DNA from 3 places in the Actinomadura citrea genome. Region 2 is predicted to be linked to each of the others. Evidence: riboswitches for the same ligand, from Rfam matches in the RefSeq annotation. Region 2 holds a riboswitch; each other region holds the start of a gene.
What was found. Region 2 has a riboswitch for cyclic di-AMP ahead of BJ999_RS08460 (C40 family peptidase). Riboswitches for the same ligand answer to the same signal wherever they lie in the genome.
Positions count from the first base shown of each region.

Region 1 (3,264 bases), 2.0 Mb from region 2:
GCCGCAGATGCTGGCCAACTACGGCCTCTCTCCCGACGAGGTGCCGCCGATGCCGCACGACCTGCCGAAGGTCGTGGCCGACGACGACCTTCCGCTGGTCGAGGAGGCCGTCCAGACGATGTTCTCGCGCCGCGAACCGGTGGAGGCGGAGCACCGCGTGACCGGCCCTGACGGGGCGCCCCGCCATCTGTGGGTGTTCGCCGAGCCCGTGCTCGGCGAGTCCGGGCTGCCCGTCTCGATCAACATCGTCTCGCAGGACATCACCCGGCGGCGCGGGGTGGAGCACGCGCTGGCCGAGACCCGGCGGCAGATGCTGCGCCAGCAGGCGCGGACGGCGCAGGAGCGGCGCGTGGCGGTGACGCTGCGGCGGGCCATCCTGCCGGACGAGGACGAGGTCGAGCAGCTCCCGGGCATGCGCACCTCGATCCGCAGCATGGCGGCGGAGAGCACGGCCCGTATCGGCGGCGACTGGTTCGCGACCCGTGCGCTGCAGGACGGGCGGGCGATGTTCGCCATCGGGGACGCCGCCGGGCACGGGCTGCCGGCGGCGGCGGCGATGGCGCGGACCCGGAACGGCCTGCTGGGCCTCGCCTGCACGGGGGAGCGGGCGGGACGGCTGGTCGGCTGGCTGAACGAGCTGATCGGCGCCATGGACCCGCCCGCGACGGGCACCGCCATCGTCGCCCACTACGACCCGTCCCGGCACCTCCTGGAGTGGACGTGCGCGGGCCATCCGCCGCCGATCCTGGTGCGGGACGGGCGGGCGACCCCGCTGGAGGTGGTCCGCGACCCGATGCTCGGCGCCATGGCCGGCTGGGAGTACACGACGATCACCACCGGGCTGAAGCCGGGCGACATGCTCTTCCTCTACACCGACGGCCTGGTGGAGCGCAGGGACGCGGATCTGGACGAGCGGATCGCCCGCCTGACCCACATCCTGCAGGACTCCTCCACGCGTCCCGACCGGGTGCTGGACGAGGTTCTCGCGCGGATGGAGCACGACCGGGCGGCGGACGACACCACGCTCTTCGCCATCCACGTGGAGTGATCGTCCGAGCCTCGCGGTGACGAACCGCACGCCTGACCAGCGGAGATCGCCGAATGTGACGTGCGCCTCACCCGGAGGGGCGGGCGGGTGGTGGAGACCGGGGGCGGGAGTGCCGGCCGCCCCCCATTCGATCTTCTTTACCTTTTCCCGAAGGCCCGGTAAGTACGGCGGGCAAGGGGCTGAGGGGCGTCTCGACAAAGATCGGGAAGAGGCGGCGCCGTCCCGGTGTTGGGAGTCTCTTGGAAGGGCCTTGAGCAGGCAAGACTTTGCTTTATGCCTGGTTTGCTTTTCTTGAGAAGGTTGGTACCTTCGATCCCGAATCACGCAACGCGTCCCATGCGTTGCCACCGGCCGCACCATGCGCGGCCGAGGATCGCGGAGCGGAATCCGCACGCGATGCGCGCCAGTGACGCGCGCCCCCTCATCAAGATCTGTCAGTGAGAAATCCGTAAACCTGCACCGCTCGCGCGGTGCGAGGCCGAGTCCGTCCGGTCAGTGCGACCGGAACGGAGCCGGGGACCCACGTTTCTGGGGTGAATCGGCGCGCCCGAGAGTCGCGCCGTAGGGCTGCTTCCATGCCCGAATCCGTCAGCTAACCCGGTAGGCGCCATGGAAGACAAGGAGATTCCCTGCATGTCCGGTCTTTTCGATCGACTTTCGCTCAACCGCCTCAGCCCCGAGGACAAGGCCGTCGGCGTCGCCGTAGGCGCGGTCCTGGCGGGCGCGGTCGGGCTCTCTGTGGTCAACCCCCTCGCCGGCGGCCGCGCGGTCGCCGACACCTCCACCCAGACGGCGGTGGTCGCCGAGCAGGGCACCACCGCGCACAAGTCCTCCAAGGCCAAGACGGTGAAGGCCGAGAACGCCGCGGCCGAGGCCCGGCGCGAGGGCTTCAAGGTCCCCCCGCACGCCGTCAAGCCCGCTGAAGTGATCAAGCTCGCGCAGAAGCAGGTCGGCATCCACGAGGGCAAGGGTGGTGAGACCAAGTACCACAAGTGGTACGTCTCGACTCCCCAGGCAAAGGCCACCGCCAAGCGCGACGGCGGCTTCTCGGTCAAGGAGTACAACGGCGCCCAGTGGTGCAACATGTTCGTCTCCTGGCTCGGCGCCCAGACCGGCGTCAAGAACATGGGCTGGGACGCCTACACCGTCCAGCACGCCAGCTGGTTCAAGCAGACCGATCGCTGGGGCCACACCGCCAAGCCCGGCGCCGTGGTGTTCTACGACTGGCAGGACGGCTCGAAGGCCGGCATCGGCGACATCGACCACGTCGGCATCGTCGTCAAGGACAACGGCAACGGCACCATCTCCACCATCGAGGGCAACACCGACAACGCGGTGCAGAAGAAGGTCCGCGACAAGTCGCAGGTCGTCGGCTACGGCTACCCCGACTACGCCCGCTGACGCGACGCCCTACGAGACGGCGCACGTGTGACGAAGGCGCCCGGCCTCCCGCCGGGCGCCTTCTGGCGTTCCGGGTGTTGTGCCCAATGCCTCCGCTGACGGTGGGTAATGCTAAGCGTTGACAGCCTTTGATCCCCCTTGGAGCTCAGTGCGGAGTTCCTGGATAGGTATCCAGCACGCCGGAGTCTGCGGAGGGGGATGCCCATGGCGGTGCGCCCGGATGTCAGCGTGGTGGTGATCGCCTACAACGACGCCCGGAGGCTTCCGCGGGCGGTGGCCTCGGCGCTGGCGCAGTCCCTGGGCGGCGTCGAGACGTTGATCGTCGACGACGCGAGCACCGACGGCACGGGCGAGGCCGCCGACCGGCTCGCCGCAGCCCATCCGGGGCGGGTCCGGGCCGTCCACCTGCCGGTCAACTCCGGCGGCTGCGGCCGCCCCCGCAACACCGGGATCGAGGCGTCCACCGGCCGGTACGTGATGTTCCTCGACAGCGACGATCTGCTGGACCGGCACGCCTGCCTCAACCTCCTCGCCGCCGCCGAGGACACCGGCGCCGACATGGTCTCGGGGCTCTGCGACCGGATCTTCCTCGACCTGCCCGAGGGCGCCAAGGGGCGGATCCGCCCCTGGTACCCGTGGCTCTACCGGCACAGCGTCGTCTACGACTCGCTGAGCGAGAACCCCGATCTCCTCTACGACACCCTCTCGACCAACAAGGCGTACCGGCGCGGCTTCCTGGAGGAGCACGGGCTGCGGTTCGTCGAGCGGCTGCACTACGAGGACCTGCTGTTCACCGCCGAGGCCTACCTGGAGGC
Region 1 is NZ_JACCBT010000001.1:3,767,204-3,770,467, forward strand. Features, by position in the region: gene BJ999_RS17745 (PP2C family protein-serine/threonine phosphatase) at 1-1,048, shown strand, start outside; cyclic di-AMP (ydaO/yuaA leader) riboswitch at 1,515-1,670, shown strand; gene BJ999_RS17750 (CHAP domain-containing protein) at 1,682-2,449, shown strand; gene BJ999_RS17755 (bifunctional glycosyltransferase/CDP-glycerol:glycerophosphate glycerophosphotransferase) at 2,654-3,264, shown strand, end outside.
Region 1: linked by a shared signal. The riboswitch ahead of BJ999_RS17750 (CHAP domain-containing protein) and the one ahead of BJ999_RS08460 (C40 family peptidase) in region 2 are both predicted to bind cyclic di-AMP.

Region 2 (3,264 bases):
GGCCCTGCACCTCCCAGGCGTCGGGACGCTCGGTCGGCAGCACCCGGATCGACACGTTGCCGACGAGCTCGCGTTCGAGCCGGTCCTTGACCATCCGGGCGGTGACCTTGGTGCCCTTCTCGCGGCCCGCCATCGGACCGGTGTTGGTGCCGATCGTCATGGAGATCGCGGGCTCGTCCACCGTGATCAGCGGCAGCGGGCGCGGGTCCTCCGGATCGGCGATGGTGTCGCCGATCATGATGTCGGGGATGCCGGCGATGGCGATGATGTCGCCGGGCCCGGCGTCGTCCGCGGGCTTGCGGGTGAGCGCCTCCGTCATCAGCAGCTCGGTGATCTTCACCCGGTCGACGCTGCCGTCGTGCCGGCACCAGGCGACCTGCTGGCCCTTCTTGATCGTGCCGGCGTGCACCCGGCACAGCGCGATCCGGCCGAGGTAGCTGGAGGCGTCCAGGTTCGTCACGTGCGCCTGGAGCGGGGCGTCCGGGTCGTAGGACGGCGCGGGGATCGTCTCGGTGATGACCTTGAACAGCGGCTCCAGGTCGTCGCTGCCGGGCATCGTGCCGTCCGCGGGCTTGTCGAGCGAGGCCCGCCCGGCGCGGCCGGACGCGAACACGATCGGGAAGTCGATCTGCTCCTCGTCGGCGTCGAGGTCCATGAAGAGCTCGTAGGTCTCGTCCACGACCTCGTCGATGCGCGCGTCGGGACGGTCGGTCTTGTTCACGACAAGGATCACCGGCAGCCGCGCCTCGAGCGCCTTGCGCAGCACGAACCGGGTCTGCGGGAGCGGGCCCTCGCTGGCGTCCACCAGGAGCACGACGCCGTCCACCATGGACAGGCCGCGCTCGACCTCGCCGCCGAAGTCGGCGTGCCCCGGAGTGTCGATGATGTTGATGGTCAGCCCGTTGTGCAGGACCGCGGTGTTCTTCGCGAGGATGGTGATCCCCTTCTCGCGCTCCAGGTCGTTGGAGTCGAGCACCCGGTCGTCGACGTCCTGGTTCTCGCGGAAGGCGCCGGACTGCCAGAGCATGGCGTCGACCAGCGTCGTCTTGCCATGGTCGACGTGGGCGACGATCGCAACGTTACGGAGGTCGTCGCGCGTGGAGATGGGCATGCGGGTTCGCCTTGCGTGAGAGTTCGGGAGTCGCCGCAGACACGCGGCAGTACCCATTCTACTTGGCCGTGCGTACCACCCACTCCGAGCCGTTCGTCCCACCGGTCGCACGGGCCTCGATTGGCCAACTTTGCGCATCCTTTGTAATCTGCCCGAGATCCGGTCGTCCGGAGTCCCACCCCCCGGGACTGCGGCCGGAACGCCGAATCTCCCGCGGGAGAACCGGGGACCCACCACCCTCGGGGTGAATCGACGCTCGTCGTAGGGCGACTCCGGCCCGAACCCGTCAGCTAACCCGGTAGGCGTACGAGGAGAGGAGAACACCGGCTTGGCTCCGGATTCCCACCGGCGGCGTCGCGTTCTGCCCACCGCCACCGCCACCCTGCTCCTGATCGGCCTCGGCGCCACCGCGCCGAACCTCGCCCACGCCGCGCAGCCGTTCCGGCCCGCCTCCGCGCCGTCGGCTCCGAGCCCCACGCCGACGACCGAGAAGGGCCTGCGCAAGAGCCTCGACGCGCTGAACGAAGAGGCCGAGATCCTCACGGAGAAGTTCAACAAGGCCCGTGTGGAGTTCAACAAGGCCCGCAAGGCCGAGCAGGACGCCACCAAGGAGGCCGAGCGGCTGCGCGCCCTCGCCGAGCCCGCCCGCCGGCGGCTCGGCGCCCTGGCCGCCGCGAACTACATGGCCGGCAGCCCCGACGTCCTCTTCGGCTCCGGCGCCTCCCCCGAGGGGCTGTCCGACCGCGCCTACCTCGCGCAGAGCCAGGCCACAGCCGTCCTCGCCCTGAAGAAGCAGATCGACCAGGCCGACGCCGCGGAGCGCACCGCGAAGGCGAAGACCGCCCAGGTCAAGAAGGCCTGGGACGACGCCAAGAAGGCGCGCGAGGCGGCCAGGACCAAGGTCTCCGAGGTGATGAAGCGCCTCGACAAGCTGACCACCACCCACGCGAGCGACCCGCGCACCGGCCTCAGCGCCACCGTCAAGGGCTCCGGCCTGCCCGCGAAGATGGCCCGCAAGGCGCTCACCAAGCTCGGCTCCCCGTACGTGTGGGCCGCCGCCGGACCGAGCAGCTTCGACTGCTCCGGCCTCGTCGTCTGGGCCTACGGCCAGGTCGGCAAGCCCGGCCTCCCGCACTACACCGGCGACCTGTTCGCCATGGGAACCAAGGTCTCGCGCGGCGCGCTCCGCTCCGGCGACCTCGTGTACTTCGGCGGCAACCTGCACCACATGGGCATCTACCTGGGCGACGGCAAGTACCTCCACGCCCCCCAGACCGGCGATGTGGTCAAAATCTCCAAACTCTCCGACCGCTCGGACTTCGCAGGCGCGAACCGTATTTCTTAGCGTTTTTCTCCTCCTTCGGGCCTGGCGGCCCTCCATCGTCGATAAACGCGGGCGATCGCTGGCATCGCTTCGTCTCGCCTTGCGGCTCGCTGCGCGATCAGGTTCTCGCTTCGCTTGAACCTGCCTTCGGACGCGATCGCGGCCCTTGGGGTTGTTGCGGGGTTGCTGTGGCGGCTGAGGTCGGTCGTGAACGGCTTGGGTGCTCGGCCGATCTCGATCAGATTCACGCTTCGCTCGAACCTGCCTCCGGACGCGATCGCGGTCCTTCAGGTTGTTGCTTGGTTTCGGCGGTGGCCAGGGTCGGCGCGTTCGGGCTTGGGCGCCCGGGTGGATCCCCGCGGGGCGGGCCCGGGTTCAGGAGGTTCTAGGTGAGGCCCTGGGCGGCCAGGAGGTCTATCACTGGGCGGTCGCCGGGGAGCCAGTCGACGTCGTAGAGCTCGGGCGGGGTCAGCCAGCGGAGTTCCAGGTGTTCCAGAGGCTGGGGCTCGCCTTCTGCCAGCTCGGCCGTCCAGACGCGCAGGACGGCGCGCTCGCTCAGGCGCCAGTCGCCGCCGACGCGGCGGACGAGGCGCACCTTCACGGCCAGTTCCTCGTGGCACTCGCGTACCAGGGCGTCCTCGTCCGACTCCCCGGGGTCGACCTTGCCGCCGGGGAGCTCCCAGCCGCCCGCCATGTGCGGCGGCTCGGCGCGCTGGGCGGCCAGCAGCCGCCCGTCCGCGAGGATCGCCGCCCCCACCACCACGAGATCGATCGCGACCAGCTCCTCTCCGTCTTCGTGATCAGACCGCGGCGCCGGTCCGTCCGGTTC
Region 2 is NZ_JACCBT010000001.1:1,754,122-1,757,385, reverse strand. Features, by position in the region: gene typA (translational GTPase TypA) at 1-1,111, opposite strand, end outside; cyclic di-AMP (ydaO/yuaA leader) riboswitch at 1,302-1,432, shown strand; gene BJ999_RS08460 (C40 family peptidase) at 1,440-2,456, shown strand; gene BJ999_RS08455 ((deoxy)nucleoside triphosphate pyrophosphohydrolase) at 2,821-3,207, opposite strand; gene BJ999_RS08450 (Mut7-C RNAse domain-containing protein) at 3,236-3,264, opposite strand, start outside.

Region 3 (3,264 bases), 6.7 Mb from region 2:
GTCTTCCGTCTTGCTGCCGGGCTTGCCCAGACCGAATGCGCCGATCGTCACCGGGAGGACGAGCGCGAACCCGAAGACCGCGACGAGCGCGTTGTCGATGATTCGCGCTCCCGCCCTACGGTGGATCGGCGCCAGCACCGGCTCACCGCCGTCGTCGTAGGAGCCGTAGTCGTCGTAGGCGGGCTGCTGGTTCCACTGCTCCTGTTGCGGCTGCCATTGCTGCTGGGACTGCTGCTCCCACTGCTGCTGGGACGACCGCTGCTGTGGTTGCTGCCACTGAGAACCTTGGTACGGAGGCGGCGGGCCGTAGGAACCCTGCCCCTGCCGGGGCTGGTAAGGCCGCCCGCCGTGGGGGGAATCGCTCATCTCAGTCCTCCAGGCGAAGCAACATCCGGGTGTTGCCCAACGTATTCGGCTTGACCCGGTCGAGGTTCAAGAACTCTGCCACGCCTTCGTCGTAGGAGCGGAGAAGTTCTTCGTACACCTCTGGCGCCACCGGAGTCCCCAGGATCTGCTGGAAGCCGTGGCGGGCGAAGAACTCCACCTCGAAGGTAAGGCAGAACACCCTTCGCACGCCGAGTTCACGCGCGTTCTCCAGGAGGCGGGTCACGATCCGGTGCCCGATTCCCCGTCCCCCGCATCCTTTGTCCACGGCGACCGAACGGACTTCCGCGAGGTCCTCCCACATGACGTGGAGGGCGCCGCAGCCGACGAGCGGCCCCGGCGTCCCGTGCTGGACGTCCTCGGCGACCCAGAACTCCTGGACGTCCTCGTACAGCTTGACCGTCGTCTTCTTCAGCAGGCGACGCCCCGACCCGGCGTACAGGTCGACGAGCCTGCGGATCTCCTGGACGTCGGCGGTACGTGCACGCCGGATCACGACTTCCACAAGCAGGCGAGATTATCGAACGCCGCGTGCTCGCCGGGCGACGCCCTCCGTCCAACCGTGCCGAGCACCGCGCGCAAGTGACTAGATAAAAGAGACTAGGCACTGCCGAGGGGGGGTCGAAAAGTGAGGCAGAACACAGCGCACGGAACGCGACCCATCCGGCGATTCCCTCGTTCACCGCGCAGCGCGACCTGCGAATTCGCATGTTCTGGTTGGCATCCAATGCGGGGTCCGTTAGTGTCCATCGCTGACGTCGGCCCACCGTAGGACGGAGGCCGCACCGCCGAGTCCCACGGGTCGCAACCAGCTGCCCGGGGAGCCGGGGACCCACTTTCGGAGCGTTTCGGGGAATCGCCCTGAGCGACCACCGTGAGGGGTGAATCCGCAGTCGCGGGCGATCGGTTCGCCCACGGACGCGGACGGGCCGCTCCGGCCCCAACCCGTCAGCTAACCCGGTAGGCGGCTGAGGAGAGGAGTATTCGTGAAGCGATCGCGGCATGCTTCCCTTTCACACTTCCGTGGGCGCGCGGCCATCATGGTCGGCGCGCTCGCCGTCGTTTCGGCCGCTCCGCACGCGATCGCCCCGCATGCGATCGCCGTCGCGCACGCCGACCCCGAGCCCTCCGCCAAGGAGCTGAGGACGAAGGCGCTCAAGCTCGCCGACCAGCTGGAACAGCTCACCGAGCAGTACAACGGGCTGAAGGTCAGGCTCGCGCAGTCGCAGCGCGCCGCCAAGGTCGCCACGGAGAACGCCAAGCGCCAGGAGAAGACGCTGGAGGCGCTCCGCCAGAAGGTCGGATCTCTCGCGGCGACGAGCTACATGCAGGGCGGCTCCGACCCCGCGGTCTCGTTCGTCGCCTCCCAGGACCCGCAGTCCATCCTCGACCAGGCCGCGACCCTCCACTACTTCGCCAAGCAGGACAGCACCCAGGTGCTCGGGCTGATGCAGGCCATGCAGTCCGCTCAGCGTGCCCGCAAGTCTGCCGAGGCCCGCGCCAAGCAGGTGAAGGCCCTGAAGACGCAGCTCGACTCGCAGCGCACGAAGATCACCGACGCCTACGAGAAGATCCGCGGCAAGCTCGTCGACAAGGACCCCACCCAGCTCGCCAAGCTCCCCGTCATCGGCACCGGCAAGGCCGCGCAGGCGCTCCGGTACGCGATGGGCAAGATCGGCCGCCCGTACGTGTGGGGCGCCGCCGGCCCGACCACCTTCGACTGCTCCGGCCTCACGATGTGGGCCTACAAGCAGGTCGGCATCAACCTGCCGCACTACACCGGCAGCCAGTGGAACGCCGGGACGCACGTGTCGCGCGGCGATCTTCAGCCGGGCGACCTCGTCTTCTTCTACTCCGACCTGCACCACATGGGGATCTACGTCGGCGGCGACAAGATGCTGCACGCCCCGCACACCGGGGACGTCGTGAAGATCGCCTCCATGAACGGACGCCCCTTCGCGGGCGGCGTCCGGGTCGCCTAGCTGTGTTCCAAAGTCCCGGCCCACTTCGCTCGCCTGGCGGCTCGCTACGTGACCGGGCCTGGGCGAACGCGGCATCGCTTCGCGATCAGCCCGGTTTCGCTCGCCTCCGGCTTCGCTGCACCGGGCAGGTCACGCGTTCGCGCGCGTGCCCGAGGCGACTTCGAGAAAGGCCCTAGAACCCCGCCACCGCACCCGTCGACTCTGTGAAGCCGATCGACCATCGTGGGGCCGACCGCGCCGCCCTGGTCGGCCGAGGTGCGTCGATCAGGCCCGTCGCGAGGTCGGTCAGTGCTGTCGGAGCCGACCCGTCACGCCGACCGGGTTCGCGGTGCCGTTCACCATGCTGAACTGATCGGGCCGGGGCGCGCCGGCCAGAGCCGTCGCGGGGCCGGGCTCGCCGGAGATCGAGGCGGGCAGGGTGGGCCTGTCAGGCCCGAACGCCGTCCGCGGCGACGCCTTCTGCAGGGACCTACCTGCCAGGGCGCGGGCGCCGCCGCTGCGGGGTCGGACGGAATTCGGATGAGCCGCCGTTTCTCCGGATGACGCTCGCCGTCCCCTGGCGAGCGTCGGGGGGTGCATCGCTAGATGAGCTGCCTCCGGGCCGCCCACACCACGGCCTCGATAGGGGTGTTGACCTCCAGCCGGTCGCAGATCGTCCGCAGCCGGCGCCGCAAGGTCCGAGCGCTCAGTTCCAGCTTGCGTGCCGCCACATCGGCGGTGACACCGCTGGCGATCTGGGCGAGCAACCGGATCTCTTCCTCGCTCAGCCCGAAATCGTCGGTGCCACGACGTGCGAGTGTGGCTGTTTCCACTCCGTCCTCCCTCGTCCGTGGTGATGACCGCGGGGATGCAGCCGTCCGCTGCACAGGCACGGGTTGGACCTCGATCTGTACGCGCG
Region 3 is NZ_JACCBT010000001.1:8,483,582-8,486,845, forward strand. Features, by position in the region: gene BJ999_RS38860 (RDD family protein) at 1-366, opposite strand, end outside; gene BJ999_RS38865 (amino-acid N-acetyltransferase) at 368-889, opposite strand; cyclic di-AMP (ydaO/yuaA leader) riboswitch at 1,161-1,367, shown strand; gene BJ999_RS38870 (C40 family peptidase) at 1,425-2,366, shown strand; gene BJ999_RS38875 (transcriptional regulator) at 2,948-3,178, opposite strand.
Region 3: linked by a shared signal. The riboswitch ahead of BJ999_RS38870 (C40 family peptidase) and the one ahead of BJ999_RS08460 (C40 family peptidase) in region 2 are both predicted to bind cyclic di-AMP.